Regions from separate parts of the Planococcus sp. 11815 genome, predicted to be linked through region 4. Evidence: riboswitches for the same ligand, from Rfam matches in the RefSeq annotation. Region 4 holds a riboswitch; each other region holds the start of a gene.
The links. A riboswitch is a leader RNA that binds a small molecule or an ion and turns the genes downstream of it on or off. The one in region 4 is predicted to bind S-adenosylmethionine.
Positions count from the first base shown of each region.

Region 1 (7,909 bases), 1.3 Mb from region 4:
CTTTCGAGAAATTCGGCAACCTCTTGCTGGGCTTCGATTGTTTCTTCTGTTCCTTGAATTTTAATGATGGCCATGATGAATCTTCCTCTCTTGTTTTAGGATTTGAATTGGCGGAGCGCCAGTTGATATTGAAATAAAAATTCGCTCGCTTCAAGCAGTTTTTTCGCTTCAAAAGCATCTTTCCCCCACACGGTGATGCCGTGGTTACGGATCAGGACGGCGCCTTTATCGGCGTTGACGAAGTTTTGGAATTCATTTGCGAGCCTTGGAATGTCGGCGTAGTTCGGAATGATCGGGATCGTTAGCTTGGCGTCTTGTTCCCATAAGCCGAAAGCTTTGATCAGTTCCTGTCCTTGAAATTGGATGAACCCGCCATCCCCATAGAGCTCGGAGATGACGTTGTTTGCAATGGTATGGACATGCAAACTGCAGCCGGCTGACGTTTCTGAATAAATGGCTTGGTGCAGCAATGTTTCGGCTGAAGGCTTAAGATTGCTATCTTGTGTCGGCTGCCCGTTTTTGTCGACGAGCAGGAAATCTTCGGCTGTTTCTTTGTATTTGTCTTTGCCGCTGGCAGTGACAAGAAATTCGAGCGGCTCATCTGATACTTTGATCGCCAAATTGCCGCTCGTACCCATAAACCAGTCGCGCGCAGCGAGCGATCGCTTCACTTCGGCAAGTTCTTGCCAGCGGGTTTCGTAAGCACTCATGAAATCACCCCTAGCTTGGCGTCGAGAATATCCGTCACGTCGTGGAAGCTTTTGAAGGCTTCATATGCAATGCCGAGCTCCTCGCATTTGTCGATCAGAAAATCCCTGGCGATGACGAGGTCTGCTTGCTTGGCGGCTTGCAGGTCGGTAATCGAATCACCGATGACGATGCTCGTCGATTGCTCCGACATGATGCGACGCATGACGGATGGTTTGCAGCAGCCACAGCCTTGACTGTCACACTGTTCGTCGCAGCCGTGTGGGAAACGGATATGGATCTTGTCATTCGAGAAATCCGCTTCGTTACAATAAATTCCAGCGAATGGACCGTATGGCTCGAGCAATGGATAGACGAAAAAGTCGATGCCTCCGCTGACGATATAGAGCGGGATGTCGTGGCGTTTCGTGTAGGCGACAAAATCGGCGAAGCCTTCACGGATTTCCGCTTGGTCGAGCGTGTAGGCGATGATTTGTTGTTTGGCGGAAGAAGGCAGCAAGGAAAACATTTGCTGGACGCCTTCACGTATGGAAATGCGCTGATCAAGAATTTGATCTTTTATCGGCGACCAACCCGGCGGATCAAACTGTTTCATAATGGCGATCAAATTATCGCGGGAAGTCACCGTTCCGTCGAAGTCGCAAAATATTACCGGTTTGTTCATACGGTCTCACCCCATAATGCTAAAGCTTTTTGTAATTCTTCTTGGTGTTTGGCGGCTTCTGTTAAAGGCTGTCCTTGAAGGGCGGCGTCGATCGCTTGGCGGAATGCTTTTCCGCCGGCAGCAGCGCCGTCCGGATGGCCATGGACGCCGCCTCCGGCATTGATGATGCTGTCGATGCCGTAGTCTTCCAAAAGCAAGGGCACGAGTGCCGGGTGGATGCCGGCAGATGGCACCGGGAAGCTGCGATTTAATGGACTGTTGCTGACTAGTTCGCGCCCGAGCTGCAATGCCGTTTGTTTCTCGAGTGCCACACTGCCGTAAGGGGATGGGAATAAGCTAAAGTCGGCTCCGGCTAGTCGTGTCAGTTTGCCAAGTGCCAGCGCCGTGGAAACGCCGTAAAAATCAGATGACGTGTAGGCGCCGCTGAATGCGGGATGTGCCATCAGCGGGAGTGCCACTTCTTCGTCTTCAGCTAGTTCCTGCAAGACGTCGAATCCGTAGGCATGGACATTGAACAATAAAGCATCCGCCCCGAGTTCACTTGCCCGCCGCGCCTTGTCGCGCAAGCTCGACGTCCGTCCGGATAAATTGACGGCATAGAGCGTGCGATGGCCGGTTTCTGCGTACACTTCGTCCAACACACGACGTGCTGCTAGGATGCGCTTGTCAAACGGCGTCAGCGGGTTGTCGAATAAAATCTCATCGTCTTTCACCAAATCGACGCCGCCGAGTGCCTGTTGACGGAGTTGATCTGATAAATAATCGAGGTCACGTCCGATGACGCCTTTAAAAATGCTCATGGCGAGCGGGCGCCCCGTGACGCCAAGCGTGTCGCGAATGCCGTCAATGCCAAAACGCGGGCCTGGGAACTGGCGGAGCAAGGATTCCTCAAAATCCAAATCAAGTAATTTGATCTCGCCATCGAGCGACAGCTTGCCAAAAACGGTCGTCAGGATGGCTGGCAGATCCGCTGAGAAATTGGCCGCCGGGTAATGGATTTTCAAATGGGCTTGGATGACTCCGTGCTTAGTGGGATGGGTGACGTGCGAGAATTCTTCGACCGACACGACGCGCCCTTTATGCTGTTGCAATTGCTGCTGCTCGAGCAATGGCAAATCGGTCCACGATCCAACCGTCAAACCGAGTGCAATGGCTTCTGCTTTTTTTTCGAATGAACCGGCTTTGCCGAATAATTGATATGTTGCGATAACACCGCTCATGAATAACCCTCCTGCTTAGTGGACATAAAAAAACCTCTTCACAAATAAGAAGAGGTTAAGAATTAACGCCTTCTTATTTCTCAGCCGCTCAATAAGTTGGCTGCAAGAATTAGCACCGTGTCCATGATTGGACCGGTTGCCGGGCTTCGTAGGGCTTGTCCCTCCACCTGCTCTGAATAAGAATAGATTATGAAATTGTTAGTGTTGCAAAGTAATTCTGATTATTTCATGGCAAACGGTATCTGTCAACGGAGAAAATCAAAAATATCTGAAAAATATCCACTTGCCAATTCACGGCGACCAGTCACTAGAGAATGGCATGCCCAAAATATTTGAGAAAAACGCCGAGGTCGCTTGGCGAAATTGACAACCCGAGTAAAGAACTAGTCTTTAGCTGGAAGAATTTCATTTTTTCGAAATATTTTATTGACAATGAATTCCGAATCATGCTAGGATTCGTTTCAGAACTTCATAATGTTGCATAGTAGCACTCTTATCAAGAGCAGGCAGAGGGGAATGGCCCGATGACGCCCAGCAACCGACCGTAATGCCGTTGTGAGACGGGGCGCTTTGGCGCCGGGATTTCGATCCCTTAAGGCACGGTGCTAATTCCATCAGAAATGTACATTTCTGAAAGATAAGAGGCATGGGATCTCTTATTCTGCGCCTCTTTCTTTCGGGAAAGAGGCTTTTTATTATTCTACAGAAAAGAGGCAAATAAATATGACACTTACAGCATCATCTACATACAAAGCATTGACTGAACAAGAAGCGATTCGCTTGGCACAAGAGTTGGACGTATTTGCACCTGAAGCTGCATTGCAAAGTGAAGAAATTGGAGACGGCAACTTGAATTACGTATTCCGCATCAGTGATTCTGCTACAGGGCAAGGGCTCATCATCAAACAAGCCTTGCCTTATGCGAAAGTCGTCGGCGAAAGCTGGCCGCTGACACTTCACCGGGCGACCATTGAAGCGAATGCCTTGAAGCTGCACGGCAAGCTCGCGAAGGAACGTGTGCCGGAAGTTTATGCGACAGATGCTGCGCTTGCTGTCACTGTTATGGAAGACTTATCGCATTTGGCGATTTTACGCAACGGCCTGATCGACGGCAAGCATTACCCGAAGCTCGCGGAACATATCGGCGGCTATTTGGCGCACACTTTGTTCTACACGTCGGATTTCGGCTTGCATCCGTTCGAGAAAAAGCGGCTTGCGGCTGAGTTTTCTAATCCGGAGCTGTGCAAAATCACCGAAGATCTCATTTTCACCGATCCGTTTTTCGATCACGAAACGAATGATTTTGAAGAGCCGTTGCGTGAAGCGGCGCAAGCGATTTGGGGCAACGAGCCACTGAAATTCGAAGTAGCCAAACTGAAGCGCAGCTTTTTGACGGAAGCGGAAGCACTTTTACATGGAGATCTGCACACCGGCAGCATTTTCGTCGACCAGCATGATACGAAGGTCATCGATCCGGAATTCGCCTTCTATGGACCGATCGGTTTTGATATCGGTTTGTTTCTCGCCAATTTGATTGTCCAGGCGATTACGCGAAGCGGCGAAGAGCGCGAACTGATTTTGCATGACATCACTCGCACATGGCAAGAGTTCGAGCAGCAATTTTCAGGTTTATGGGAAAGCGATGGAATCGAAACGTATAAGACGACGGCCGGTTACCGTGAATACGCCATCGGAAAAATCTTTCACGATGCGATCGGCTTTGCTGGGTGTGAATTGATCCGCCGGACGATCGGCTTGGCGCATGTCCGCGACTTGGACGATATCGCAGACGAGGCAACACGAATCGACCGCAAGCGGCAAACCTTGAAAGCCGGGGAAACATTGATTCAAACACGCCTGAGTTATCAGTCCATCGCTGAATTGGAATCGGCAATTAAGGAGTTGAGCAAATGACCATTCCGTTATCGGTCATCTGGAAAGATGAACAACTGACCATTTTGGATCAGCGTCTGCTTCCGCAGGCCGTCCAATATGAAACTCTTGAAACGTTGGAGCAAGTGCACGAAGCGATTTTCCAGCTGAAAGTACGCGGAGCTCCGGCGATCGGCATTGCAGCAGCTTATGGCTTGGCACTCGCGGCAAGACGGCACGAGACGGCAGACATCGAATTGTTTCGTGATCACGTAAAAGAAGATGCCGCCTATCTTATTTCTTCCCGGCCGACAGCAGTCAATCTGGCATGGGCCATCGATCGATTAGTAAAACGGATCGAACAGGCGGGGACGGTGGCACAAGCAAAAGCGCAACTGATTGAAGAAGCGCAGTTGATCCGCGATGAAGACGAAGCGGCATGCCGCAATATCGGCGAACATGCACTCGAGTTACTCGTAGATAAAGAAAAAATCCTGACGATTTGTAATGCCGGATCGATTGCGACAGCCAAATATGGAACCGCACTCGCACCGTTTCATCTCGGCATAGAGCGCGGGCGTGAGTTTGAAGTATACGCATGTGAAACCCGCCCGCTGTTCCAAGGGGCGCGCTTGACCGTTTGGGAATTGCAGCAGGCAGGAGTCGACGTCACGCTCATCACCGACAGTATGGCGGCGCACACGATTGCTGCAAAAGGAATCGAAGCGATTATCGTGGGAGCAGACCGCATTACAGCCAACGGCGACACGGCTAATAAAATCGGTACGCTCAACTTGGCGATTTTAGCACATGTATATGGCATTCCTTTTTATGTAGCGGCACCGGTGTCCACATTCGACCTATCCCTTGATACAGGCAACGCCATCCCAATCGAAGAACGGGCGGCAGAAGAAGTTATTGCTACTGGCACGCAACAAAACGCACCGGACGGAACGAAAGTGTTCAATCCAGCTTTTGATGTCACACCGGCAACATATATTACAGCGATCATCACTGAACGAGGCGTCATCCGTCCAAACGATAAACAAACAATCGAGACACAGCTTTATGCGGTGCCATCAAAAGGAGAAATGATATGAAAAACAAATCAGCATGGTTCATTTTATTTGGTTTAGTGTTCGCTATCTTACTTTCAGGATGTCAGCCAAAAGGTGAGGCGACCGCAGAGGAAACGGCTCCAGACGACCAGCAAGCGGCAGCGGACCATCCACTCACAGGCAAGAAAATCGCACTCATCATGCAGCAGAATCTCGGAACTTTTTCTGCACAGTATATTGCCGGTGTAGAAGAGCAAGTGGAAAAATTCGGCGGCAGCGTGACGGTCTTTACTTCAGACGGTGACCTCGCGAAAATGGCCTCCAATCTGGATGCATCGATCAACCAAGAATTCGATGCCATTTTGATTGACCACGGAACGAAAGAAGCGTTGAATCAAGGCGTTGGACGGGCGGTGGAACAAGACATCCCAGTCGTCGCTTTTGATGCAGGTGTGGATGTCGGTGGCGTAGTGTCGCTCGAACAGGGCGATCAGTTGATGGCAGAGTTGACGCTTGAAAAATTAGCTGCAGACCACGGTGGGGAAGCGAATATCGTCAAAATCTGGACAGCCGGTTTTGCGCCGATGGAACGTCGCCAACTAGCATACGAACAGTTTCTCACTAACAATCCAGGCATTCAGGAAGTGACGGCGTTTGGTGCCGCTACACAAAACACGGCGCTCGATACACAAGCGCAGATGGAAGCGGTGTTGAAACAATACCCTGAAGAAGGCGAAATTACAGCAGTTTGGGCGGCATGGGATGAATTTGCCAAAGGGGCGGTGCGCGCTATAGAACAAGCAGGGCGCGACGATATCAAAGTATACAGCATCGATATGAGCGATGAAGATTTGCAGATGATTCAAAAAGATGGCAGCCCATGGGTCGCATCGGCTGCGGTCGATCCACAGGATATCGGTCGTATCCAAGTGCGCTATGCGTATCAATTAATCGGCGGCGAGACGCCTGAAGAAAAGGTAACACTTGAACCGATCTTTATCGATGCAGACAAACTGCCGGAGACAGCAGTGACGACAGAAGAATTAGGCGAATACATCGAAGGCTGGGGTGTGAGTGAGCAAGGATACACCGCAACGCTTGAAGAACTAGAAGGGCGCTAAAGAAAAGCGCTGCTGATTTTTGAGAAGGGAGGTAAAACGATGGGCAGCCAATTACTAGAGATGGAAACGATCACGAAAGATTTCGGGCCTGTCAAAGCGTTGAATGGAGCGGCGTTTTCACTGAAACGCGGTGAAATTCACGCTTTGCTCGGCGTTAACGGTGCCGGCAAAAGTACATTGATTAAAGTTTTATCAGGCGTTTATCCGCAAGATGCCGGAACGATCCGTCTTGACGGTACAGAACTCACATTGAGTTCACCGAAAGCAGCGAAAAAGAACGGTATTTATTGTGTCTATCAAGAAGTCGATACAGCACTCATTGCGGATTTGAGCGTCGCTGAAAACATCTTGCTTGATAGCTTTGCGGCAGCTGGTCCTTTATTCGTCTCCAAACGGAAAATACAAAGCCGAGCAAGGGAAGTGCTATCACGACTCCAATTCGAATACATCGATGTAGAGCAGAAGGTGTCGCAATTGAGCTTGGCGGATAAACAGTTGGTGTTGATTGCCCGTGCACTTGTTCATTCAGCAAAAGTCATTATTTTTGATGAACCGACGGCCCCGCTCTCGGTTTATGAAGCGAATAAACTATTCTCGGTGATTCGTTCGCTTAGCGCGCAAGGTGTTGGCTGCATCTTTATCTCCCATCGTTTGCCGGAAGTATTCGAGCTATGTAGCCGAATTACCGTCATGCGCGATGGGCGCCATGTGTCTGAATTCGATACAGCACAAGCCGGGCAACAGGAAGTTGTCGAAGCGATGCTTGGACGCGTGTTGAGTCGTGAATTGGAACACGTGGAACATCGGTCACATGAGACTTTGCTGAAAGTGGAAAGCTTGTCTGACAGAAAGAAATTGAAAGAAATTTCATTCACGGCAGCATCAGGCGAAGTCGTCGGCATTGTCGGGCTAGTGGGAGCGGGAAAAACTGAACTCGCAAAAGCATTGTTCGGTGCTTCAGAGAATATCAGCGGCAGTATTGTATTAGATGGCAAATCGGTTCGTTTGAAGCATCCCGCTGATGCGATCAAATCGAGAATCGCGCTTATCCCTGAAGAGCGGCGCAAAGAAGGGCTCTTCGTCCATGAATCAATTGAGACGAATGCCAGTTTTCCAAATTTGCGTAAGTTTTCAGGATCCCTCTTCATGAAAAAGGCGGAGGAGCAGAAATTTGCCCACTCGATTATTGACAAGTTGAAAGTCAAAACGTCTGATACAAAGACGCCACTCACACAGTTGAGCGGAGGCAACCAACAAAAAGTGGCG
Region 1 is NZ_CP096991.1:239,840-247,748, forward strand. It holds gene M1Q06_RS01320 (1,2-dihydroxy-3-keto-5-methylthiopentene dioxygenase) at 1-74, opposite strand, end outside; gene M1Q06_RS01325 (methylthioribulose 1-phosphate dehydratase) at 96-710, opposite strand; gene M1Q06_RS01330 (2-hydroxy-3-keto-5-methylthiopentenyl-1-phosphate phosphatase) at 707-1,372, opposite strand; gene mtnW (2,3-diketo-5-methylthiopentyl-1-phosphate enolase) at 1,369-2,592, opposite strand; SAM riboswitch class I at 2,663-2,775, opposite strand; SAM riboswitch class I at 3,083-3,236, shown strand; gene mtnK (S-methyl-5-thioribose kinase) at 3,316-4,506, shown strand; gene mtnA (S-methyl-5-thioribose-1-phosphate isomerase) at 4,503-5,564, shown strand; gene M1Q06_RS01350 (sugar ABC transporter substrate-binding protein) at 5,561-6,643, shown strand; gene M1Q06_RS01355 (sugar ABC transporter ATP-binding protein) at 6,683-7,909, shown strand, end outside.
Region 1: it holds a riboswitch for S-adenosylmethionine, as region 4 does, so the genes downstream of both, mtnW (2,3-diketo-5-methylthiopentyl-1-phosphate enolase) here and M1Q06_RS11755 (methionine biosynthesis PLP-dependent protein) in region 4, are expected to answer to the same signal.

Region 2 (7,909 bases), 960 kb from region 4:
GCAGAATGATTGCTTTCGCGATGCTCCAACGGCGGATCAACTTGCCGGCATGCGTCCCGTGCAAACGGGCATCTCGGTTCGAACGCGCATCCCGCCGGCCGGTCGATCAAACTCGGCGGCTGCCCATCGATCGGGATGAGCCGCTCTGGGCCGCCTTCACGAATGACCGGGACCGAACGCAAAAGCGACCACGTATACGGCATTGACGTTCTATAGAAGATATCTTCAGCACTTCCCGATTCGACGATTTTCCCGGCATACATGACCAGGATGCGGTCGGCCAAATGGGCCACGACGCCGAGGTCGTGAGTGATGACGAGAATGGCCGTGCCGTATTTTTCTTGGATGCCCTTCAGCAAATCCAAAACTTGCGCCTGTATCGTGACATCCAGCGCCGTCGTCGGCTCATCCGCAATCAATAGTTTCGGATTGGAAGCAAGCGCCATGGCGATCAAGACACGCTGGCGCATTCCACCCGAGAATTGATGCGGGTAGCTGTTCATGCGCGCTTTGGCATCGGCAATGCCGACGTCTTCCAATAACTCAATCGCTTTTTCGCGTGCTTGCTGTTTCGGCCGTTTTTGATGCGCTTGTATGGCTTCGATCAATTGCTTGCCGATTCTGGAGACGGGATTCAAGCTCGACATCGGATCCTGAAAAATCATGGCGATGTCGTTGCCCCGCAGTTTTCTCAGTTCCGTTTTGCCCATTTCCAATACCGGCTGGCCTTCAAAATGAATCGTGCCTTGCGGATACAGTGCAGGCGGTTCCGGATTGAGCTTCATCAAGGAATGGGCAAGCACGCTTTTGCCGCTCCCCGACTCCCCGACGATGCCGATGGTCTCCCCTTTCTGGATGGAAAAGGACACGCCGTCGACCGCTTTCACGAGGCCGCCCGGTGTATCAAGATGGACATGAAGATTTTCTACTTGCAACATTCGAGTGCCCCCTTTAGGCAAGTTTGGTTTTGCGCTTGCGTTTCGCTTGATGTGGATTAAAACTGTCCCTCAGCCCATCGCCGAGCAAATTCAAAGCCAGAACAGTGATGACGATCGCAAGGCCTGGGAAAATGGAATACCAAGGCGCGATGGTCACGTAGATCTGTGCTTCCTGCAGCATATTGCCCCAGGTCGGCGTTGACGGGTTAACCCCCACGCCGAGAAAGCTGAGCGCCGCTTCCGCTAAAATCGCTTTCGCGAAAATGAAGGTGCTTTGGACGATAACCGGGGACAGAATATTCGGCAATACGTATTTGGCGATGATCACCGCATGGCTCGATCCGGTCGTCTGGGCCGCTTCGATATAGGATTGGTTTTTCACTTGCAGCGTCGCCGAACGGACGACTCTCGCCATGACCGGGAAAAACGCCAGCGTCAAAGCGATGATGATATTGGTGATGCTGCCGCCAAGTGCTGCAACCAGCGCAAGCGCAAGGATGAGTGCCGGAAACGCCAGAAAGCCGTCAATGATTCTCATCAGCACGAAATCCACTTTGCGGAAATAGCCGGAGATTAAGCCAATCACTGTGCCGATTACCGTTGACAGCACCGCAACGATGACGCCGACAGACAAGGACACCCGGGCCGCGACGATGGTCCGCGAGAAAATGTCGCGGCCAAAATCATCCGTGCCGAACCAATGTGCCCCTGAAGGGCCGGTCAAGCGCTGTTCCGGGGAAATCGCGGCCGGAGAGAAAGGCAGCCAGAAACTTGCGGTGAAGGCCGCAAGCGCGACGATCAATAGCATCGCCAGCGCCAGCAAATTCGTTTTCTTAGTAAACATCGGTTTCGTCTCCTTCCAAATGGTCAATCATAGCGGATGCGTGGATCGAGGAATGTGTACAGCAGATCTACCAATAGATTGACGAACACATAAATGCCGGCAATGAACAACACAATTCCCTGTACGACCGGGTAATCGCGGCGGTGGATGGAATCGACCAAGAGCTGGCCGATGCCCGGAATCGTGAACAAAGTTTCGATGATGACTGTGCCGCCGAGCAAGCCGGCCACTGTAGCGCCGAGCACCGTGGTCGTTGGGATCAAGGCATTGATGAAGACATGGCGCATCAATACTTCACGTTCCTTTACGCCTTTCGCGCGCGCCGTTTTGATGTAATCCTGATTGACCGAATCGAGCATGCTGTCGCGCAGCATCCGGGCGATGATGCCCACCTCAACGATCGCCAGTACAAACGATGGCAGCAAAATATGGTGAAGCCATGCATCCGCCCCTTCCGCAAACGGCACATAACCGGCCACCGGAAAGATCGGCAGCGCGACGCCGAAGCCGAGCACCAATAGCGTCGCGAGCCAGAATTCCGGGACCGATACGCCGAACAAGGAAACCGATGTGAAAATCGGGTCCAAGACAGTCTTGCGCAACGCGACGATGAGGATCGCCACCGGAATGGCAATGACGAGCAAAATCACCGTCGACAGCGCCATCAAGCTGAAGGTCGGCCCGAAATTCTCGGCGATCAGCGAGGTCACCGATTGCGAAGAGTAAACGGAAGTTCCGAGATCCCCCGTGATGACTTGTGAAAACCAATTAAAGAATTGGACATACAGCGCTTGGTCTAAGCCCAGTTCACGCTCCAAATCAGCAATCGCTTCCGGTGAACTGTCCTCCCCTAAAATGAGGAACGCCGGGTTGCCGGGAGTCAGATGCACGATCATAAAGACGATTACACTGACGACCAGCATGACGGGAATCACCGACAACAGCCGGCGAATCGTGTAGTTCAGCATTGCTTGTTCCCCCTTCTCCATAAAAGGAAGAAAATCGCCAGCATCGTTCCTGACGATTTTCTTCTCTTAGTTATCCTGTTTGATGGCTCGTCGTTAATTTGTTTTATACGTATTCCAGAAGCGCGGGCCATACCATTCGCTATAGTCGTGGATATCGGTTGTGCGCGCATTCAAGTTCGAGATGTTCGTCACTTTTTCAAACGGCAATTCTTCATACAGCGTTTCGTTCAAGCCGGCGAGGATCTGCTGTCGTTCTTCCTCGGATTCCGCTTGTGCCCACTGGGCGATTTGCTCCTGCCATTTCTCACTGTTATACCAGCCACTGCTGTTCGAATCCTGGCTCAACATGCCTGCCTGGTTCGGCGAGAAGAACGGGGACCATCCGACGACAACGAGATCCCAATTGGAAGCCTCTCCCCATTTCTCAAGGTATGTTGCCCATTCATAGGATTCCAGCTCGACCGCAAAGCCGGCTTCTTCAAGCTGCTGTTCAGCGATCTCGGCAATTTTCTTATAGTCGTTGGAATCGCTCGAGAAGATAATTTTGATCGGCTCGCCGTCGTAGCTGCTTTCTTCCAATAAGCGTTTCGCTTCATCCACATCGTAGGACAGGAAGCCGTCTGTGTTTTCTTCCGAATACAGGGCGGTTTGGTTCGGCGTGAACAAAGCACCGTCCAATTCGTAAAATTCCTCGTTGCCGTATGTTGCTTTGGCAATCGCTTCTTTATCGAGTGCAGCGTTCAATGCCTGGCGTACTTGCAAGTCATCGAAAGGCGCTTCCGATTTATCCGGCGTCAACACCGTATAGCCGTTAGTGGCGGTGCCAGCTTCGATATTCGGCGTGCTTTCGATCACTTCGTACAAATCGAGCGGAACTTCATCGCCGAAATCGTAAAGTCCGGTTTTCAAGCCATTGACCACCACTTGAGGGTCTTTGACGATCTTGAAATGGACCGAATCCACATACGCTTTTTTCTCTCCCGTCAAACCGCTTGTCTCATCGGTTCTAGATGCATAGTCGTCGTATTTGGCCAAGACGATTTCATCGCCGCGCTTCCACGAATCAAACTGGAATGGCCCGGTGCCGATATACTGGTCATGGTCAAGCGGCTTTTCGCCGGCCGCTTCAGCGACCTCTTTCGGCAAGACGACTGCAGCCGATTTCGGGGCAGCCAAGTCAGAAAGCAAAGAACTGTATGCTTTGTTCAATTGAATGGTCAATTGCGAGCCATCTGCTTCCACGGACTCAACGTGGTCGTTGGTGATCTTGCCGACAGATGACACTTTCAGCCAACGTTCGATGGACGCTTTGGCATCTTCTGCCGTTACCGGTTCTCCGTTATGGAAGGTCACGCCTTCACGCAAAGTAATCGTGTAGGTTTTTCCGTCTTCGCTCACTTCATAATCTTCAGCGAGCAGCGGCACTGCTTCAAAATCCTGGTTTAAGGCAAACAAACCTTCATAAATATGCCAGCCGATTTTGCGTGCGGCACTTTCCCCCGTGTACATCCAGTCCAGCGTGTTCGGATCTGCGCCGATCGCCACGTTCAGCTCCCCACCTTCCACTGGTTCTGAATCTCCGTCAGCATTGGACGAACTCGCTTCCCCGCCGGAACAACCGGCCAAACCGATAAGTGCAATTAAACTGATAAGTAAAAAGATGATATTTTTCACGATGTTCCTCCTTATGATTAAAAAAATGATGATGCCTCGATTATGTATGCAATTGCCTAAAAGCCTATCCAAGTTCCCAGATTTTCAATGAAGCGTCGAAGTGTTGATGCGCCAATCTGCCGCTCAAGCTCCGACGGTATTTCGAAAACCATTTGTCCATTGAAGGCACCTCCTTCGCCAAAAATAATTTATCTTACCTGTTTACTTGGTTTTAACGTAATAAAAAAACCCCTTCTTCTTTTCGACAAGAAGAGGAGTGGTTTCATACGTTCGATCGCCTCTCTTATCTCTGTACGCGCGGTACAAGGAATTAGCACAGTGCCGCATTGCGGTCTGCTGCTTTGACGTCTCAGGGCCAGTCCCTCAGTCAATCTCGATAAGATGATTAAATTGTAAAGTTCATGTTAAGGCCCTTGATCCGGCTTGTCAACATTATTTTGAATAAATTGAATTTATTTACATAACGCTGAAATTCGATTTGGTTTACGCTTGCCGTCCTGCCGGAAAAACACTCGACTGTTCGATCCATTCAATGGATTTGGCGACGATGAAATCCAATTCATGGTCCATGGAAGCAATGTGATAGGAATTATGGAGTTCGTGCTTGAACGCGTGTTGCGAACCGACCTTGCCGAGAATATAATCGGTGTTGGCTGGCGGTACGACATGATCTTCAAGCGACTGGAAACACATGACCGGGCAGTGGACTTCGCCGAGCTTTGCGCGGACAGCATCCATATAGCCGAGCAATTGCTGATACGCTTTGACCGGCGCTTGCCCGTAAGTGATTTCCACCGCATCCGCTTTTTTAATGTCGGGCGCATCTTCTGTGACGTAAGCATGGGCCGGGCGGCTGCGGTAAGTTTCAAACTGCGGGATGTCGATCGCCGGATTGATCAACGCGATGCCCTGGATTTCAGAATGGCGGCTGGCCAGATCCAAGCTCAAGGTGCCGCCCATCGATTGCCCGATGACAAAGACCGATGTGCACGATTTTCTGAGTTCGATATAGGCCTGCTCGACACTCCGGAACCAGTCATCATAAGAAAATTGTTGCAGATCCTTGTAATGGGTGCCATGGCCCGGCAGCCGCGGACAGGAAACCGTATAGCCTTGTTCGCCGAGCGCTTCGCCTAATTCCCTGACGCTTTGCGGCGTGCCGAGAAACCCGTGGCACAATAGGATGCCGGTGCTGCCGCCTTTCAGAAAGAAGGCTTCCGCCCCTTGGATGACAGGATATTGTTCGTTCATGCAATCCCTCCTTCAGCTGTTTAAAAATCAGGAGGCCCACTAGCTGCCTCTAATGTGAAGTAATGCGAAAAAAGCTTATTCACATTAGACTATATTTAAAACCTACTTGTCAACTAGGTTTTATAAAATGAACGATCCCCCGCACTAGGCGCTGCTTTAAACTCCCGAACCCTTCCCTTGGCGCGCCCAGCTGGCGATGGCTGCAATATCACTCGGCGACGTGCTGCAACAGCCGCCGATGATGTCAGCTCCTGCTTGATGCCAGGCTTTCGAATTGGCTGAAAACGCACCAGCTGACGGTTCTTCGCTCCAGGTTTTGCTTACCGGATTGTAAGTGGCGCCGGAATTCGGATAGACGATGACCGGTTTGGAAGATGCGCTTTTCACTTCCTGGATCAAGGATTCGATAAACTGCGGAGCTGTGCAATTAATGCCGATTGCCGCCACTTGGGGTTGTTGCTCGAGCCATTTTGCACAATCTGCGATCCGCTCCCCGTTGCTGATATGGAACTCATCTTTCGCGCTGAACGTGAACCAGGCAGACACTTGCGAAAATTCTTCCAGCACGCTCACGATCGCTTTCGCTTCCGCGAGGCACGGTAAAGTTTCGCACGCTAAAATATCCGCTCCTGCTTCCACCAGCACCCGGATGCGTTCTCTATGAAATGCGGCCAATTGCTCTTCGCCAATCGCATAGCCGCCGCGGTATTCAGACCCGTCCGATAAAAACGCGCCGTATGGGCCGACTGATGCCGCCACTAAAGGCTTCGGCCTGTTCGAGCGATCCGCTGCAGCGCCCCAAAACTCGTCGCGCGCTTGTGTTGCCAACTCGACAGACTTCGTGATCAATGCGATCGCTTGTGATTCTGTCAGCCCTCTCTCCTGATAGCCTTCAATGGTCGCCTGGTAACTGGCCGTAATGGCACAATCCGCCCCAGCCTGGAAATAATCCACATGCACTTTCTTGATTAACTCCGGATTTTCCATCAATATTTTCGCTGACCATAAGGAATCATTTAAATTGCATCCATAGTTTTCAAGTTCTGTCGCCATAGCCCCGTCCACGATGAGGACCGGGAACTCGTTCAATATCTGTTCAATCGGGTTCATTCCAAACCATCCTTCCGCTCTCAGTCGTTTCACTTTATTCCCTCAGCCTTGGACGGCTTTCCCTAAAAATTGTCTCGTTCTTTCAACGGCGGGCTCGGTGAAAATTTGCTCAGCCGTGCCTTGCTCGATAATGACGCCGTCTTCCATAAAGATGACGCGGTCCGAAATTTCCCGCGCGAAATTCAATTCATGGGTCACGATGAACATCGTTTTTCCGGTGTCCGCGACGCGGCGGATGGTGGCTAATACTTCATCGACCAGTTCCGGGTCCAATGAAGAAGTCGGTTCGTCGAATAACAGCACTTCCGGGTCCAAAGCCAGCGCACGGGCGATGCCGACACGCTGCTGCTGGCCTCCGGACAATTGCGCAGGGTAATGGCTCAGTTTAGACGACAAGCCGACCTGCTCGAGCATCTCGATGCCTTTCTTGTCAGCAGCGTCTTTTTTCATCCGCTTGACGCTCGTCAAACCGACGGAGACATTTTGCAGCACAGTCAGATTCTTGAACAGGTTGTATTGCTGGAACACCATCCCCGTTGCAGTCCTGAGCGCGAAGATTTCCTTTTTCTTGGCGGTGGCCGCATCCACCCGCTTTCCGCCGATTTCCACGATGCCGCTCGTCGGATCTTCGAGAAGGTTGATGCAGCGCAACAACGTCGACTTCCCGGAACCGCTTGGCCCGAGGACCGCCACCACTTCGCCTTTTTCGACGGTTAAATCGATGCCTTTCAACACATGCTGTCGGTCGTAATATTTATGCAGCTTCTCCAATTTGATCATCAGGCAATCCCTCTTTCATATCTGCGTGCACGCTTCTCGATTTTCACCAATAAGCGCTCGACGGCAATGCATAAGATCCAATAGACGATCGAGACGGCGATATACACTTCAAAGAACGCCAAGCCGCGGGAGCCGAGGATTTTTGCCTGCCCCATGATATCGATGACGCCGATGATGAACACGAGCGAGGTGTCTTTGATGGTGCTGATGAACATATTGCCGAGGTTCGGGATCGCTACCGTCAAGGCCTGCGGGAAGACGATCTTCAGCATCATCTGCACAGGCGTCATGCCGATCGCTTTGGCGGCTTCGAACTGGCCGCGGTCGACCGATTCGATCGCCGA
Region 2 is NZ_CP096991.1:3,258,059-3,265,967, forward strand. It holds gene M1Q06_RS16380 (ABC transporter ATP-binding protein) at 1-938, opposite strand, end outside; gene M1Q06_RS16385 (ABC transporter permease) at 952-1,782, opposite strand; gene M1Q06_RS16390 (ABC transporter permease) at 1,806-2,750, opposite strand; gene M1Q06_RS16395 (ABC transporter substrate-binding protein) at 2,844-4,424, opposite strand; SAM riboswitch class I at 4,705-4,807, opposite strand; gene M1Q06_RS16400 (alpha/beta hydrolase) at 4,908-5,675, opposite strand; gene mmuM (homocysteine S-methyltransferase) at 5,832-6,785, opposite strand; gene M1Q06_RS16410 (amino acid ABC transporter ATP-binding protein) at 6,828-7,565, opposite strand; gene M1Q06_RS16415 (amino acid ABC transporter permease) at 7,565-7,909, opposite strand, start outside.
Region 2: it holds a riboswitch for S-adenosylmethionine, as region 4 does, so the genes downstream of both, M1Q06_RS16395 (ABC transporter substrate-binding protein) here and M1Q06_RS11755 (methionine biosynthesis PLP-dependent protein) in region 4, are expected to answer to the same signal.

Region 3 (7,909 bases), 470 kb from region 4:
CGAAACGGGCGACATCGAATTTATGCGGGCCGCGGCCGATTTCCTCATCCGGCGTGAAGCCGACGCGAGTTTTGCCGTGTTCGATTTCCGGGTGTTCGATCAAATATTCCATGGCAGTCATGATTTCGGCAATTCCTGCTTTATTGTCGGCACCGAGCAAAGTCGTGCCGTCTGTCGTGATCAAAGTATGGCCGATGTAATTCTGCAAGGCAGGGAAATCAGCCGTTCTCATCGTCACTTTGTCATTTAATGAAATGTCTTTCCCGTCGTACTTTTCGACGCGCTGCGGGTTGACGCCTTTTCCGGTGAAGTCGGTGGCCGTGTCGACATGTGCCAGAAAGCCGATGACCGGGCGCTGTTCTTCTGTATTCGCCGGCAAAGTGCCGAATAAATAGCCGTGGTCGTCCACTTCGACTTCCTCCAAGCCGATGTTCTTCATTTCTTTTTCCAGTTCAGCGAGCAAATCCCATTGGCCCGGTGTAGAAGGGGTTGCGTCATTTTCAAAATCGGATTGCGTGTCGATTTTGGCGTAGCGAATCAGGCGTTCGATCAATTTTTCGATCATGGTAGAGCCTCCTATGTATGTAATGACTCCATTTTAACACGAAATTCGAAATACATAGAAAAACCAGCGCCGGGGCGCTGGTTTTTAATCTTGTTGTTTGGCGGCGAGTGAGCGGATATGGGCTTGTTTGACTTGCGCCAATAAAGCGTGTTCAGTCAGCAAACGGTAACCTGTTTGCGCCAATGCTTTTGCGCCTTTGATCAAGGCTTCGTCGCCTGCTTTCGAACGGGCGGCTTCGCGGAATTGTTCGGTATGGGCAATGAGGCTTTCAGGGCCGATTTTGATATAGCCGTGGGCAGTCGGCACTTCATAGCTGATATTGCCGGCATCGGTCGAACCGAGTCCGGAAATGCGCGAATCGGCTACTTTGTCGCCCAATGTTTCAAGTTCGGCTTTAAGGATTTCATCGAGCTCAGGCGTGACAACAAGATCCTTCACTTCATTCTGAAAACGTTCGATTTCGACACGGGCGCCTGTCGCTAGGGCAGCGCCTTCAGCGATGGCACGTACTTTTTTCGCCGTCTCGGCTGTTTTTTTCCAAGAATCGCCGCGGATATAGAAGCGGGCAGAGGCGTATTCTGGGATGATATTCGGCGCGTCGCCTCCGTGCGTGATGATGCCATGTACCCGTGCATCATCCGGTAATTGTTGGCGAAGGGCGTTGATGCCGTTGAACAATTGAAGCACGGCATCGAGAGCATTGATGCCTTTTTCAGGAGACCCGGCAGCATGGGCCGGCTTGCCGTAGAAATGAAAACTCAAGGGATCCACAGCAAGTGATGGGCCAGTCACAGCCGAATTGCCTGAAGGGTGAAGCATCAAAGCGGCATCGATCTTTTCGAGCAAACCGTGTTTGACGAAGCTGCCTTTCGCGCTGCCATTCGGCCCGCCTTCTTCGGCGGGGGTGCCGAGGACGACGACGCGCCCGCCGGTCAATTCCAAGGTTTTACTGAGCGCAATCGCGGCTGCGACACTGGTTGTGCCGATAATATTGTGTCCACATGCATGGCCAATGCCCGGCAAAGCATCGTATTCAGCAAGAAACGCGATGGTCGGCCCTGGCTTTTGGCTGTCGCGGACTGCATAAAAGGCGGTGTGGTGGCCAGCGACACCGTCTTCAACCTGGAATCCGGCTTCTTCGAGCAATCCGGTCAAGAGCCCGCTCGCGAACACTTCTTCATTGCCGATTTCAGGATTTTCATGGATAGCATGGCTGATGCGTAAATATTGTGCGCGGTTCTTGTCGATCGATTCGGTGATTGTCTCGCGCGCTTCGCTAATGATGGTCATGTGATCGTCCCCCTCGAATGGATTTCTTTTAATCATGGTCTGTTGCTGCAGTGCCACTGTTTTTTTATTGGTAATCGACTAATTCCTCGACTGAAACAAAAGTCGGGATTTGAGCGCCTTCTGTGTGCTCGATGACAAATTCAGCTGTGTCTTCTTCCTGGTACAATTCGACGATGCGCTGATACGCCTCGTTATCTTCTTCGCCAGCTTGTGCAGCGATCAAGTTGATATAAGGTTTTGCCGTATCGCTTTCACGGGCAATCGGGTCTTCTGTCGGGTTCAATCCAGCATCCACTGCGATGCCGTTATTGACGATGGAAGCAGCGACGTCAGCCATAGCGCGCGGCGTATGGGCGGAAGTCATCGGGACGACTTCAATGTTTTTCGGGTTGTCGATGATGTCTTCTGCTGTTCCCGTCAATCCGGCATCATCGGATAAAGTGATGAGCCCGGATTCATCGAGCAAGAGGAGTGCACGGCCCATGTTGGTCGCTTCATTCGGCATAGCGATTTGGGCTCCTTCAGGAAGTTCTTCGATGGATTCGTATTTGTCGGAATACAAGCCCATCGGCGCAATGACGGTAGAGCCGATCGGTACGATGTCGACATTGTGCTCTTCGACAAATTCATCGAAATACGAGATGGTCTGGAAGGCGTTCAAGTCGAGTTCGCCTTCAGCGAGTGCCAAGTTCGGCGCAACGTAATCCGAGAAGGTGATGATGTCGAGTTCGATGCCTTCTTCAGCGGCTTTGTCGCCGACATAATCCCAAATCGTCGTGTCCGATCCACTGATTCCAAGTGTCACTTTCGTGGTTTCGCCGGCTGAGCTATCGTCGCCACATGCGCCGAGAAGCGCGGCGATGCCTGCTGTTGCAAAAAGAGCTGTAATTTTTTTCACGATGAAATCCTCCAATGGTTTTTTAAAAGTGATTGTGCTGATGAATAAATCGCTTGATTGTATTTAATTGATGTGAATAAAAGGACTTAGCTCCGGCGCACTCTGCGGGACATGAGGTTGCCGAGCGATTGGACGCCTTGGACAAGGACGACCAGAATGGCGACAGTCAAGAGCATGACCAATGTGTCAAAGCGCTGATAGCCGTAAGTGATGGCCAAGTCGCCGAGCCCGCCGCCTCCGATTGCACCTGCCATTGCGGAGGCGCCGATTAAGCCGACGATGGCGATGGTCAATGCCAGGACAAGGGAGCTGAGCGCTTCTGGTATAAGGAAGCGGAAAATGATCTGGCCGGGAGAAGCGCCCATCGCCTGGGCGGCTTCGATGACGCCTTTATCGACTTCGAGCAATGAGTTCTCGATCAGCCGGGCGATGTACGGACCTGCATAAAATACTAATGGGACGATGGCTGCGGCGGTGCCGATCGATGTGCCGACAATGATGCGCGTCAATGGAATGATGGCGACCATCAAGATGATAAACGGAACCGAACGGAAGATATTGATGACGATGTTCAATACGTTAAAGACTGCTTCATTCTCGAGCAGATGCCCTTTTCTCGTGACGACCAGCAAGATGCCGAGCGGCAAGCCGATGAAGAGCGAGAAAACGAATGATGCACCCGTCATGTAAAGGGTTTCCCATAAAGCTTCTAAGATTTGCGATTGATCAACCTGCATGTTGCTGCACCTCCTCTACTTGGATGTTATCGTTTCGGATCGAGGCGAGTGCGCGGTCGATTTCTGCATGAGCGCCGTCGAACTCGACAATCAAGTTGCCGTATGGAATGCCTTGAAGTTCTGTAATGTTACCGAACAACACATTCAAATCGAGCTGGAATTCGCGTGACACCCGTGACATGAATGGCTGGCCGACTGAATTCCCGGTAAACTGCACCCGGTAGATCGGGCGTGTCCCGTCGTTGTGGCGGATCTGCTCAAGCAGCGAAGCCGGCAATTCATCGTTCATGACAGAACGGACGAACCGCTTCGTCGTCGCGTGCTGGGGATTGCTGAACACTTCAAATACGCTGCCTTGCTCGATGACACGGCCTTCTTCAAGAACGGCCACTTTGTCGCAGATTTCCCGGATAACGCCCATCTCGTGAGTGATGAGCAAAATGGTGATGTTGTATTCCTGGTTGATGCGGCGCAGCAGATCCAGTATGGACTGGGTTGTCTGCGGGTCGAGCGCTGATGTTGCTTCATCGCATAGCAGTATTGACGGGTTGGTGGCGAGTGCACGAGCAATACCGATGCGCTGCTTTTGCCCGCCGGATAATTGATCCGGGTATTTTTTCGCTTGGTCGGCAAGCCCGACAAACTCCAATAGTTCTGCCACTTTCCGATCGATTTCCGCTTTCGGGGTCTTGGCCAGAATCAGCGGCATCGCGATATTATGGTGTACGGTCTTCGAGTTCAGCAAATTGAAATGCTGGAAGATCATGCCGATGTCTTTTCGCGTATCGCGGATTTTGCGTGCGCTTAAAGTGGAAATGTCTTCTCCGTGGATGAGCACGCGTCCTGTTGATGGGCGCTCGAGCAAATTCACCGTGCGGATCAATGAGCTTTTCCCCGCGCCGCTAAATCCGATGACGCCGTAAATTTCCCCGGTCTCGACGGTCAAATCGATGCCGTTGAGCGCATGGACTTCCTGCTTGCCGGATACGTAAGTTTTCTTGACTGCTTCAAATTGAATCATGGTGTCCCTCCTGTGGCTGCAAATAACGATTCGAATGAGTGCGAACGAACACTTTCTTGGAATAACAACAAAAAGCCCTCTTTTTTCTTATACGCAAGAAAAAAGAGGGCTCCAAAATATGAAACCATCTCATTCTCATCTTCCAAATGCCGAAACATTTGCAGGAATTAGCACAGTTTTCGCTGATTTGCGAATCTGCTGCCGAAACGTCATAGGGCCTGTCCCTCGGTTTCTCTGGATAAGAAAGTGATGTAAGCTATTCAATTCGTGATTCCTACTCTATTTCGAAATAGAGAAAAAGTCAACAAGTTTGATAAAAAAAGTTTTGCGGAAAATTGCGTTTAATAGTAGTTAAAATTTTTAGAAAAATATGCTTGACTTTAAACCTGGATGTACCCTATACTTTTCCTCAAGCAAAAAATAACTGAATACTCTTATCACGAGAGGCGGAGGGAATAGGCCCTACGATGCCCGGCAACCAACAGGCTCATGTCTGGAAAGGTGCTAAATCCTACAGCGCGCATTTGCGCCGCTGAAAGATAAGAGGAGGCAAATCCGTATATGACGGCCCTCTTCTTTCTGAAGAGGGTCTTTTTATGTCCTCCTCAAAACGAACAAAACTATTACAAAAACAGGAGGAATTGACAATGACAAACTTCAAACCAGAAACTCTTCTATTACACGGTGGCCAAGAACCAGATCCAGTGACAGGCGCTCGCGGCGTACCGGTCCATAAAACGACTTCTTATGTATTCAAAGATACCGAGCACGCACAAAACCTATTTGGCTTGAAAGAAACGGGCAATATCTATTCGCGTATCATGAACCCGACAGTTGATGTATTCGAACAGCGCGTCGCACTTCTTGAAGGCGGGACCGCTGCAGTAGCTTTGTCTTCAGGGATGGCAGCCATTGCATTTTCAGTTTTGAACATTGCGGAAGCGGGAGACGAAATTATCGCCGACAGCAATTTATACGGTGGAACCTATAACCTATTCGCCAACACATTGCCGCGCTATGGCATTAACGTAAAATTCGTCGATGCGACAGATCCTGAAAATTTCCGTGCAGCGATTACCGATAAGACGAAAGCCTTGTTCGGTGAGATCATCGGAAATCCAAGCTTGAACGTGTTCGACGTCGAGCAAGTAGCTAATATCGCACACGAAAACGGGGTTCCGCTGTTGATCGATAATACTTTCGCATCGCCTTTCGTCAGCAATCCGATCGAATTCGGTGCAGACGTGGTCATCCATTCCGCCACGAAATGGATCGGCGGGCACGGAACGACGATCGGCGGCGTAGCGGTTGATGCCGGACGGTTCAACTGGGACAACCCGCGCTTCCCGAATTACACGGAGCCGGATGAAACCTACCATGGCATCCGTTTCGGAATTGATGTGCCGGAAGCGGCATTCGCGACGAAATTACGCGTCCAGCTGTTGCGCGATTTCGGCCCGTCACTCAGTGCGGACAGTGCCCATGCACTGCTTCAGGGACTTGAAACTTTGCACCTCCGGATTCCGCGCCACGCGACGAATGCGCAGAAGGTCGCTGAATATTTGAAAGACCATCCGCAAGTCGAGTGGGTCAATTACCTTGGCCTTGAAGGGCATCCATCCAAGACACTTGCTGATAAATATTTGAAAGACAGCTACGGTTCGATCGTCAACTTCGGCATTAAAGGCGGCAGGGAAGCCGGCCGCAAAGTAATCGATGGCGTTAATTTATGGTCGCACGTGGCGAATGTCGGCGATGCCAAATCATTGATCATCCACCCGGCGTCCACGACACACCAGCAATTGACAGCAGAAGAGTTGAAAAATAGCGGCGTAACGGAAGAATTGATCCGTTTGTCTGTAGGATTGGAAAACCACGAAGATTTAATCGCTGATTTGGAGCAAGCGATCCAAGCGGCAGTACTCGAGAACGCGTAAGGAGGGATTCGGATGACGACAGTATCCATCGGCCAGCTAAAACTTGAATCAGGTCAACTATTGCGTGAAGTGGAATTGGCGTATGAACGCGTCGGGGAAAGTTCCGCGCCGGCGATTCTGGTTTGCCACGCGCTGACGGGCGATCAATATGCAGTGGGTACTGCAGATCAACCGGGTTGGTGGGCGGGGTTGATCGGCCCAGGCAAAGCGGTGGATACTGGACAGTTCCAAGTCATCACGTTCAATGTGCTCGGGGGCTGCAGCGGTTCGACCGGCCCCCTTTCGATCAATCCGGAAACCGGTGAACCTTATCGAGCGTCATTTCCTGAACTGACCATTCGTGACATGGTAAGAGCGGAGCGGAAAGCCCTTGAAGCTTTGGGCATCAACCATTTGGCAGCGGTGATCGGCGGTTCTCTCGGGGGCATGAAAACCTTGGAATGGGCAAAGCTCTATCCAGAGTTTCTGGATACGGCCATTGCACTTGCTGTAACGCCTTATTATGGAGATTATGGCGTTGCATTCAATCACATCGGCATTCAGGCAATCGAAAACGATCCCGAGTTCCAGTCAGGCAATTATCATCAGGAAACCAGGTTGAAAGGATTCGAAATCGCGCGCATGGCCGGCATGGTGACGTACCGGAGCAGCCAATTATTCAATGGCCGCTTCGGTCGTTCACGCTGCGGGGAAGAGTTCGAAGTTCAGTCTTATCTGGATTATCAGGGGCGCAAATTGGCAGGGCGCTTTGACCCGAATAGCTACCTCGTTTTGCTGAAAGCCATGAACACACATGATGTGGAAGAGGCGGAATTAGCCGCCGAGCTGCTCTCAATCTCCTATAGCCACGACTTGTTGTATCCGGGAGAGTTGATGATTCCGTGGGTCGAAAACCAGCCCAATGCAAAATGGGAGAAAATCGAAACGGATTTCGGCCATGACGGGTTCTTGGTGGAATTCGAAAAATGGGCGCACCACGTACAGAATCAATTACAGAAAACGGTGAATGCCAAAAGCCATGTATTAGCATAAACTTGTTCATCATAAAAAGTATTGAAGAAGTCCATGATGAACTACAAATTAAAAAAGTTGATGACCTTTTCTACATTCTAAAATCAATGACCTCTATAAGTATTTGGAGAAGCGTTCGCTCGTAAAACCTTCTGCTCAATAATGCTGCGCATTACTTCGCAAAGACAATGTCTCACGTAGGTCGGCTTTATCTTTCCTGCGGGAGCAGCGAAGCGACGGGTTTGAGAGACCCCGCAGGCAATTAATGAGTGAAGCTGTGCTGAGCACATTCATTTGCGATACTCGAACGTAGTGAGAGTTGAGCAACGTTTTCAGTGACGAGGAGGCTCGATTCCCGCCCGCGGAAAGCGAGCGATAAGCTTCGGAAAATACAACTTTTTAGCTTCTCCACAAGATATCAAAAAAAGATCGAAGCCTAAATGGCTCCGA
Region 3 is NZ_CP096991.1:2,773,128-2,781,036, reverse strand. It holds gene pepT (peptidase T) at 1-565, opposite strand, end outside; gene M1Q06_RS13930 (M20 family metallopeptidase) at 650-1,855, opposite strand; gene M1Q06_RS13925 (MetQ/NlpA family ABC transporter substrate-binding protein) at 1,920-2,753, opposite strand; gene M1Q06_RS13920 (methionine ABC transporter permease) at 2,840-3,490, opposite strand; gene M1Q06_RS13915 (methionine ABC transporter ATP-binding protein) at 3,480-4,511, opposite strand; SAM riboswitch class I at 4,644-4,756, opposite strand; SAM riboswitch class I at 4,943-5,057, shown strand; gene M1Q06_RS13910 (O-acetylhomoserine aminocarboxypropyltransferase/cysteine synthase family protein) at 5,159-6,448, shown strand; gene metX (homoserine O-acetyltransferase MetX) at 6,461-7,480, shown strand.
Region 3: it holds a riboswitch for S-adenosylmethionine, as region 4 does, so the genes downstream of both, M1Q06_RS13910 (O-acetylhomoserine aminocarboxypropyltransferase/cysteine synthase family protein) here and M1Q06_RS11755 (methionine biosynthesis PLP-dependent protein) in region 4, are expected to answer to the same signal.

Region 4 (7,909 bases):
GTTTGCGCTACTTGCTCCAGGTCGACATTTTTCGGCGTGCCTTCCATCAAGACATGCACCGCTTCTTTCGTTACGCGCCAGCCGCTGATCAAGACAAGGATGGCGACAACTACACTCGCCAGCGGATCTGCCCATGCCCACCCGAAGAAAATGATCAAAAGGGCTGCCGTGATTGCACCGACCGAGCCAAGCAAATCACTTAAGACATGCAAAAAAGCAGCACGGAGGTTCAAGTTTTCTTTCGTATCTCCGCCGCGCATCAAGATCCACGCGACGAGGATATTGACGAGCAAGCCGATGACCGCGATAGCCAACATTCCTGAAGTCGCAATTTCCGGTGGATCTGAAAACCGGTGGTAGGCTTCATAGAAAATATAGAACGAAATCAAGACGAGCGTCACGCCGTTAAAGACTGCCGCCAGAATTTCAAAACGTTTATAGCCGTAAGTCTTCATTTGGTCGGCTGCTTTTTCGCCAATGGAAAAAGCCAGGTAGCCGACACCGAGCGAAATGGAATCGCTTAGCATATGGCCGGCATCAGCTAGTAGCGCTAGGCTGTTCGTCAAATATCCACCGACCGCCTCGACCACCATATAACTGGTGATGATCAAAAAGGCGATCAGCAATGTTTTTTTATTGCGGCTATGCGAATGATCATGTGATGATCCCATCGCCAACACCTCCACTGCAGCTTTTAATAATCCTTTTCTCTAAATGTATTCCCGAAAAATCGCCGGATACCCTATGGAAAATGAAACAAACATCCAGTCACTAGGCTTCCTAACCAAAAAAAACCGGCTCCCGTGGCCGGTTTTATCACTGATTTTCTGAGGCTGTTGTCAGGACGGATTCCAGTGATGCTTCAAAACGCAAATTCATTTCCCGTTTCAACAGATGCAATTTTTGGGCATGGTCCGGCTTTACGCCGGTGATGACTGCATCGATCCCCATGACGCCCAAGGTCTGCACGAGCGACTCCAGGTAACTGACGCCTTCTTGCGTCACCGAACCCATCGCCGTCAAATCGATCACGACCGTTTCGGCTTCGTATTCATAGATGCGCGTGACAATATACGGGCGGATCGCTTCAACTTTTTTTGCATCCAAATTACCGAACAACGGAATGAGCACATAGCCTCCGCCGATTGCGATGCACGGTGCGGAAAGTTCACGCACTTTATCCAGCAGCGCATCCGACCGTTCTTTTTCCTTGAGCAATTCATAATCCGTTTCTTTCAAGCGGCCCCGCAAGCGAATCAATTGCGCCGTGATGGCAGCCATTTGCTCATCTTTTGGCACCAGTACAAGATTCAGTGAAAAGTCGCTATCCCACCGGTAATAGACGTCCGCCAAGAAGAAGCCGGCTGCTGTGGTGAAATTCAATTCGATTGGTTTCTTGCTGCCGCGTGTTTTCAGTAAGCGTTCCGCTTTGGCGTGGCTGCCTTCATCGAGTAATTCAAAAAATCCTTTTGGTTTTCCGAAAAGCTGTTCTGCCTCATGCGAATAGTCGACGACCGCAAAGCTATTGTTCAATTGAAAAGCCGGAAGCGGCCATTCAGCCAGTGGAGAGCGTGTCATCGTTCGACCCCTTTCCAGTACGGATCCATTCCCTGAGCGCACCAAGTTCCCGGACGACGACCGCTCCTTTTATGCGCAAATCCGCAAAGCTCGACAAAGTGACAGCCCTGCCGCCAATCAGGACGGCTGGATTTGAGTCCACCTTAGAGAAAGCTTCGGCGTAGGTTTTCAAAACCGGCAAGCGGTGTGCAAGTGCACCCGACAATGCCACAACATCGGGCTGCCAGTCACCGGCCAATTCGAGTGCTGAATCGAGCGGCAAATTTGGCCCCATATAGCGGACATCATAGCCCTCTTCACGGAACATCGCCGCGACCATCTTGAGCCCGATATAATGCTCTTCGCCTTCTGGCCCAAAGATCATCGCTTTTTTACGGCCATCCTTATCTTTATTGCGCAGTTCCGTAGCGGACAAGACAAAATCGCAAACAGCGGTTGCCAAGTGCTCTTCCGCTACCGATATTTCATTTTGTTCCCATAATTCCCCGATGCGGTACATCGCCGGCGTCAAAAGTTCGCCGTAGAGCTGTTCATGTGAATGGCTTTCCAGGAAATCCTGGACGTATTTCAAAGCTTCCTCTTCCTGGCCTTGCAGGAAAAGATCCGAAAGCTGTGTTGACTCGTTCATTTGATCAGCCCCTTTTATGTGGAGGGAGCTCCAATAACCGGACTGCGCGATCGAGGCAGCCCCGCATGAAATCTCCTTGCGTTGTTTCGGTATAGCGCGGCACAATTTCGATGAGCCGCTGAAAATTGTCGATGATGAGCGCAGTTTCGACATTGCGGCTCACGAGCACCGTTTCGAGCCAGAGTGCATAGTCTAGAAAGGATTGCTCGCTTTGCAGCTCCCACGCGGTTTCGAGGTAATCCAAGTGGTGATGATTGTCTTTGACGGTATGTTCATATCCCTTATCGCCGAAACGTTCCCATAAATTCGGGTACGCTTCGTATATACCGTCTGCCGTGTCGGTCGCGATTTGCTGTTTTTGTTCCTGGTTCATTCGGCCACCACTTCGTATTGATGGACTTTCGGGACGATGCCCGCGAGTTCCTGGTCTGGATAATTCTTCTCCAAATCATGGATCTCCTTGAACTCCTGGCTCTTGACCCAGTTCATGTAGGCCTGTTTGGATTGCCATTCCAAGTGGACGGTCAGTTCATGGCGCTTTTTCGTGTTTTGGATTAGCCGGAATGAAGTGAAGCCTTCCGCCTGGTCTACACGGCGCGATCGTTTTCGGTATATTTCTATGACGTCTTGCACCTTGTCTTCCGGCACAATGACGGTCGATGTGACGATGTACATAATTCAGAACCCCTTTGCAACTGGCCTTGTATAAGCCGGGCATGATAAAAGTATACCTCAGCATACCATTTCAGCTTCCGAAATAAAAGCGAGCGCCTTCGGGACATTTACAAGAGTATTTTCAATATTCCGCTTGTATTTCGCAAGTAATTGCCGTATGATGGAAAACATCAACCAACCACAACTATATAAAATGATTCTTATCGAGAGAGATGGAGGGATTTGGCCCTGTGAAGTCTCAGCAACCGGACGTGTTTGTTACGGTGCTAATTCCAATAGGTGAAGCCTAGTAGATGAGAAGATAGCATATACGGCAGGGGCTTTCTTCTTATCATAGAAGAAAGCCCCTGCTTTTTGATTTGAAAGGATGAGGACCATGACACAACATAGCCTAGAAACACGCCTGGTACAACTCGGCAACCGCAGCGATCAACGCACAGGGGCGGTCAATCCCCCGATTTATCTTTCTACCGCCTACGAACATGAAGGCCTTGGCAAATCCACAGGCTATGATTATACGCGGACGAAAAATCCGACACGCCAGCTCCTCGAAGAAGGGATCGCGAATCTAGAAGGCGGCGACGCAGGCTTTGCGTGCAGCTCTGGAATGGCCGCGATCCAGCTGGTCCTTTCCCTGTTCCGCCCGAACGATGAGATTTTGCTTCCTGAAGATATTTACGGCGGCACTTACCGTCTGCTGGAACAATATGAGGAAAAATACCATATCCGTCCCGTATACGATCCCTTCGTCGATCCGAAAACGGCCGAAGCGAAAATCACTGACAATACAAAAGCGATTTTCATTGAAACGCCGACCAACCCGTTGATGCAGGAGATCGATTTGGAATTGTATGCACAACTGGCCAAGCGCCACAATCTTTTACTGATCGTCGACAATACCTTTTTGACCCCTTTCTTGCAGCAGCCGCTCAAAATCGGCGCCGATATCGTACTCCATAGCGCCACCAAATACATCGGCGGCCATAACGATGTGCTCGCAGGCCTCGTCGCTGCAAAAGGCGCAGGGTTATGCGAGCAGCTTTTCAACGCCCACAACTCAGCCGGCGCTGTGCTGTCGCCGCTTGATTCCTGGCTGTTGATCCGCGGCTTGAAAACCTTGCCGCTGCGTATGCGCCAGCACGAAGCGAATGCCAAAGAACTTGCCCGCTTTCTGGAATCTCAAGATACCGTGACAGACGTGCTGTATCCTGGGAAAGGCGGCATGCTGTCGTTCCGCCTGCGAGAAGAACAATGGGTCGGGGAATTCCTCGAGAGCCTGTCGCTCATCACATTCGCAGAGAGCCTCGGCGGCGTGGAAAGTTTCATCACGTATCCCGCGACCCAGACCCATGCCGATATGCCGGTTGCAGAACGCACGGCACGTGGCGTCTGTAACCGCCTGCTCCGCTTCTCTGTAGGCGTCGAGCAGGCAGAAGATTTGATCGCTGATTTGTCACAAGCCTTGGCCAAACTGGAAAAGGAGGTCGTTTCCCATGAGTGAACGACGCGAGACCAAATTGATCCATTCAGCAGGCATCGATCCATTAACAGGCGCAGTCAATGTGCCGATCTATTTATCATCGACTTTCCATCAGGAAAGCATCGATTCGTTCGGGCCGTTTGATTACAGCCGCTCCGGCAACCCGACGCGCAAATCGCTTGAAGAAACGATCGCCAAACTTGAAGGCGGCGCGCGGGGCTTGGCCTTTTCTTCCGGCATGGCAGCCATCTCATCGGCCTTCATGCTGTTGAAAGCCGGCGACCATGTGCTGGTCTCGGAAGACGTTTACGGCGGCACTTATCGCTTCATTACGGAAGTGCTGGAAAAATTCAAAGTCGATTATACATTCGTCGACATGACCGACCTTGGCGAAGTGGCCGCAGCGTTCCAGCCGAACACGAAAGTGGTCTACATTGAAACGCCTTCCAATCCCGTCATGAAAATCACCGATATTGAAATGGCTGCTAAACTGGCGAAAGCAAACGACGCCATGACTTTCGTCGACAATACTTTTATGACGCCGCTTTACCAAAACCCGCTTGAACTCGGCGCGGATATCGTGCTCCACAGCGCGACGAAGTTCCTGTCTGGCCATAGTGACATCACGGCCGGCCTTGCGGTGACAAAAGATGCCGGCCTCGGCGAACAATTGGCATTCATCCAAAATACATTCGGATCTGTGCTCGGCGCACAGGATTCCTATACATTGATCCAAGGCATCAAAACGCTCGGCGCCCGCACAAAACAATCCGGCGAGACGACCGCCCGCATTGCCGAGTATCTGCATAGGCACCCGCTTGTCGAAGAAGTCTATTATCCCGGCTTCTCATTCCATCCCGGAAATCCGATCCATAGCCGCCAAGCAAGCCACGCAGGCTGTGTGTTGTCATTCCGCCTGGCGGATAAGGACGCCGCCCGCATTCTCGTAGATGCTTTGGAAATCCCTGTGTTCGCCGTCAGCCTCGGCGCCGTCGAATCGATCTTGTCCTATCCGGCCACGATGTCCCATGCCGCAATGCCGCCCGCTGAACGCGAAAAGCGCGGCATCACCGATGGGCTTCTGCGCTTTTCCGCAGGACTCGAGCATCCCGATGACTTGATCAACGACTTCAGCCAAGCACTCGAAAAAATTGCGATCGCCAAAGGGCTCAGCGTCGCCGATTAATTTTGTTCATTCAAAAAGACCGTCCGACTCGTCATCAAGCTGATGGGTCGGACGGTCTTTTTTCATGCCTTTGCATCCTACCGCCACTAAACCTAAGAAAGCCTGAATTCCAGGGGGAGGGAATTCAGGCTTTCTTCTATTTATTATAAGACAATCTGCTGGGCAGGCTCTTTGAGCGATACTTTGGCAACGCCCGTTTCTTCGGCAGCCCTAGCGACTGCTTCGGCGACCGCCTGTGCCACACGCGGATCGAACGGCTTCGGTATCACATAATCTTCGTGAAGTTCATGGGTGGCGATCAAGGCGGCGATCGCTTCAACTGCCGCGATTTTCATCGCGTCGTTAATGTCGCTCGCCTGTACATCAAGTGCGCCACGGAACAATCCGGGAAACGCCAGCACATTATTAACCTGGTTGGCAAAATCGGAACGCCCTGTCCCGATGACCCGTGCACCGGCTGATTTCGCGGCATGCGGCAAGATTTCAGGATTCGGGTTCGCCATCGCAAAGATGACCGGCTCTTCATTCATCGAGCGCACCATGCTTTCCGTCAATGCGCCTTCTGCCGATACGCCGACAAAAACGTCAGCACCGACAATGACATCTGCCAACTGCCCTTGTTCCATCTGATAATTGCTCATTTCCGCAACTTCCGCCTTGAAGGGATTCATGCCATTCGGGCGCCCGTTATAAATCGCGCCTTTTGTGTCGCACATGACGATATGGCCAAACCCGAATTTCGCCAGCAATTTAACGATGGCGATGCCTGCCGCACCGGCGCCGTTCACGACCACTTTGACATCTTCGATTTCCTTTTCGACCAATTTCAATGAATTGATCAGTCCGGCAAGCGTGACGATCGCGGTGCCGTGCTGGTCATCATGGAACACCGGGATGTTCATTTCCTGTTTCAGGCGCTGCTCCACGATAAAGCAAGTCGGGGCGGCAATGTCTTCCAGATTGACGCCGCCAAAGCCAGGTTCGAGCAATTTGACGGTTCGGATGATTTCTTCGGCATCTGTCGTATCCAGGCAGATTGGGAATGCATCCACACCGGCAAATTCCTTGAACAATAAAGCTTTTCCTTCCATGACCGGAAGCGCTGCTTGCGGGCCGATATTGCCGAGCCCAAGCACCGCTGTGCCGTCAGTAATGACCGCTACCGTATTGCCTTTCATCGTGTATTCATGCACTTTGCTTGGATCCGCATGAATTTCACGGCACGGTGCGGCTACGCCAGGAGAGTAGGCGAGGCTCAAATCCCTCTCGTTTTCCACAGCCACTTTTGAACGAATCTCCAATTTCCCTTGATGCCGTCTATGCAAGTCCAGCGAATCGTTTTTCAAATCGGTCATTTGCCTCATCTCCCTTTTGATTATAATTGTTTATTATATCGCCTCCACGTCAAATTGAAAGACTTTTCTTATAATTCTGATTAATTTCAGACTTTAGGCTGATAGAGAAATGATGAGCCTATATCATTCTTTTTCCATATCCTGTTTAAGGAAATGGATCAACACTTCTTCCCGTTCAGCTTGCACAGCTCTCGATTGCGCTTCCGGCCACTCGTAAAAGCCGCTTCCTGTCTTGGTCCCAAGCTTGCCACTTTTCGCTAATTCACTCAGCGTGCGGCCCGGCTTTTGTTCTGTCGACAGGTCCTCGAACAGATAATCCGAAATCGCATAAAAAATATCCAAACCGCCGAGATCCGCCGTCTGCAGCGGACCGGTTACTGGCAAGCGCCTGCCGATGCTATACGTGACGGCAGCATCGATATCTTCTTTTGACGCCACCCCCGCATCCAGCAAAGCCTGTGCTTCACGGAACAAAGCGAATTGAAGCCGGTTGCCGATAAAGCCAGGGAGTTCTTTTTTCAATAGTACAGCTTGCTTGTTCATCTGCTCGATGAGCGCTTTCGTTCGTTGTAAGGTTTGTTCACTGGTTTTCTCGCCGCCGACGATTTCCACGAGCGGGATTAAATGTGCCGGATTCCAAAAATGTGTCAATACGAAGCGTTCCGGATGTTTCATTCCTTCGGCGAGGGCAGTCGGCATCAACCCCGAGCTATTGCTGGCAATGATAATATCGTTTGCGATCAAGCCCTCCAACTGCTGGTAAATTTGATGCTTCAACCCTATATTTTCAGGTACAGCCTCTATGATGAATTCTGCATTTTTCACCGCTTTTTCCAAAGAACTCGTGAAGGACACGTGCTCCGCCATCTCCTTTGTTTGTTCATTGTCGATCAGTTCATTGTCTGCCATGAGGCGCAGTTTCGTTTCAAACCCTTTTTGCGCAGTTTCCAGATCTCGGGCGTCCACTCCGAATATACTTACTGACTGGCCGCTCCATGCCGCTGACA
Region 4 is NZ_CP096991.1:2,300,833-2,308,741, forward strand. It holds gene M1Q06_RS11730 (cation diffusion facilitator family transporter) at 1-671, opposite strand, end outside; gene M1Q06_RS11735 (STAS domain-containing protein) at 817-1,578, opposite strand; gene M1Q06_RS11740 (cobalamin B12-binding domain-containing protein) at 1,556-2,206, opposite strand; gene M1Q06_RS11745 (hypothetical protein) at 2,211-2,579, opposite strand; gene M1Q06_RS11750 (antibiotic biosynthesis monooxygenase family protein) at 2,576-2,881, opposite strand; SAM riboswitch class I at 3,079-3,181, shown strand; gene M1Q06_RS11755 (methionine biosynthesis PLP-dependent protein) at 3,258-4,382, shown strand; gene M1Q06_RS11760 (aminotransferase class I/II-fold pyridoxal phosphate-dependent enzyme) at 4,375-5,547, shown strand; gene M1Q06_RS11765 (NAD(P)-dependent malic enzyme) at 5,691-6,902, opposite strand; gene M1Q06_RS11770 (3-hydroxyacyl-CoA dehydrogenase family protein) at 7,026-7,909, opposite strand, start outside.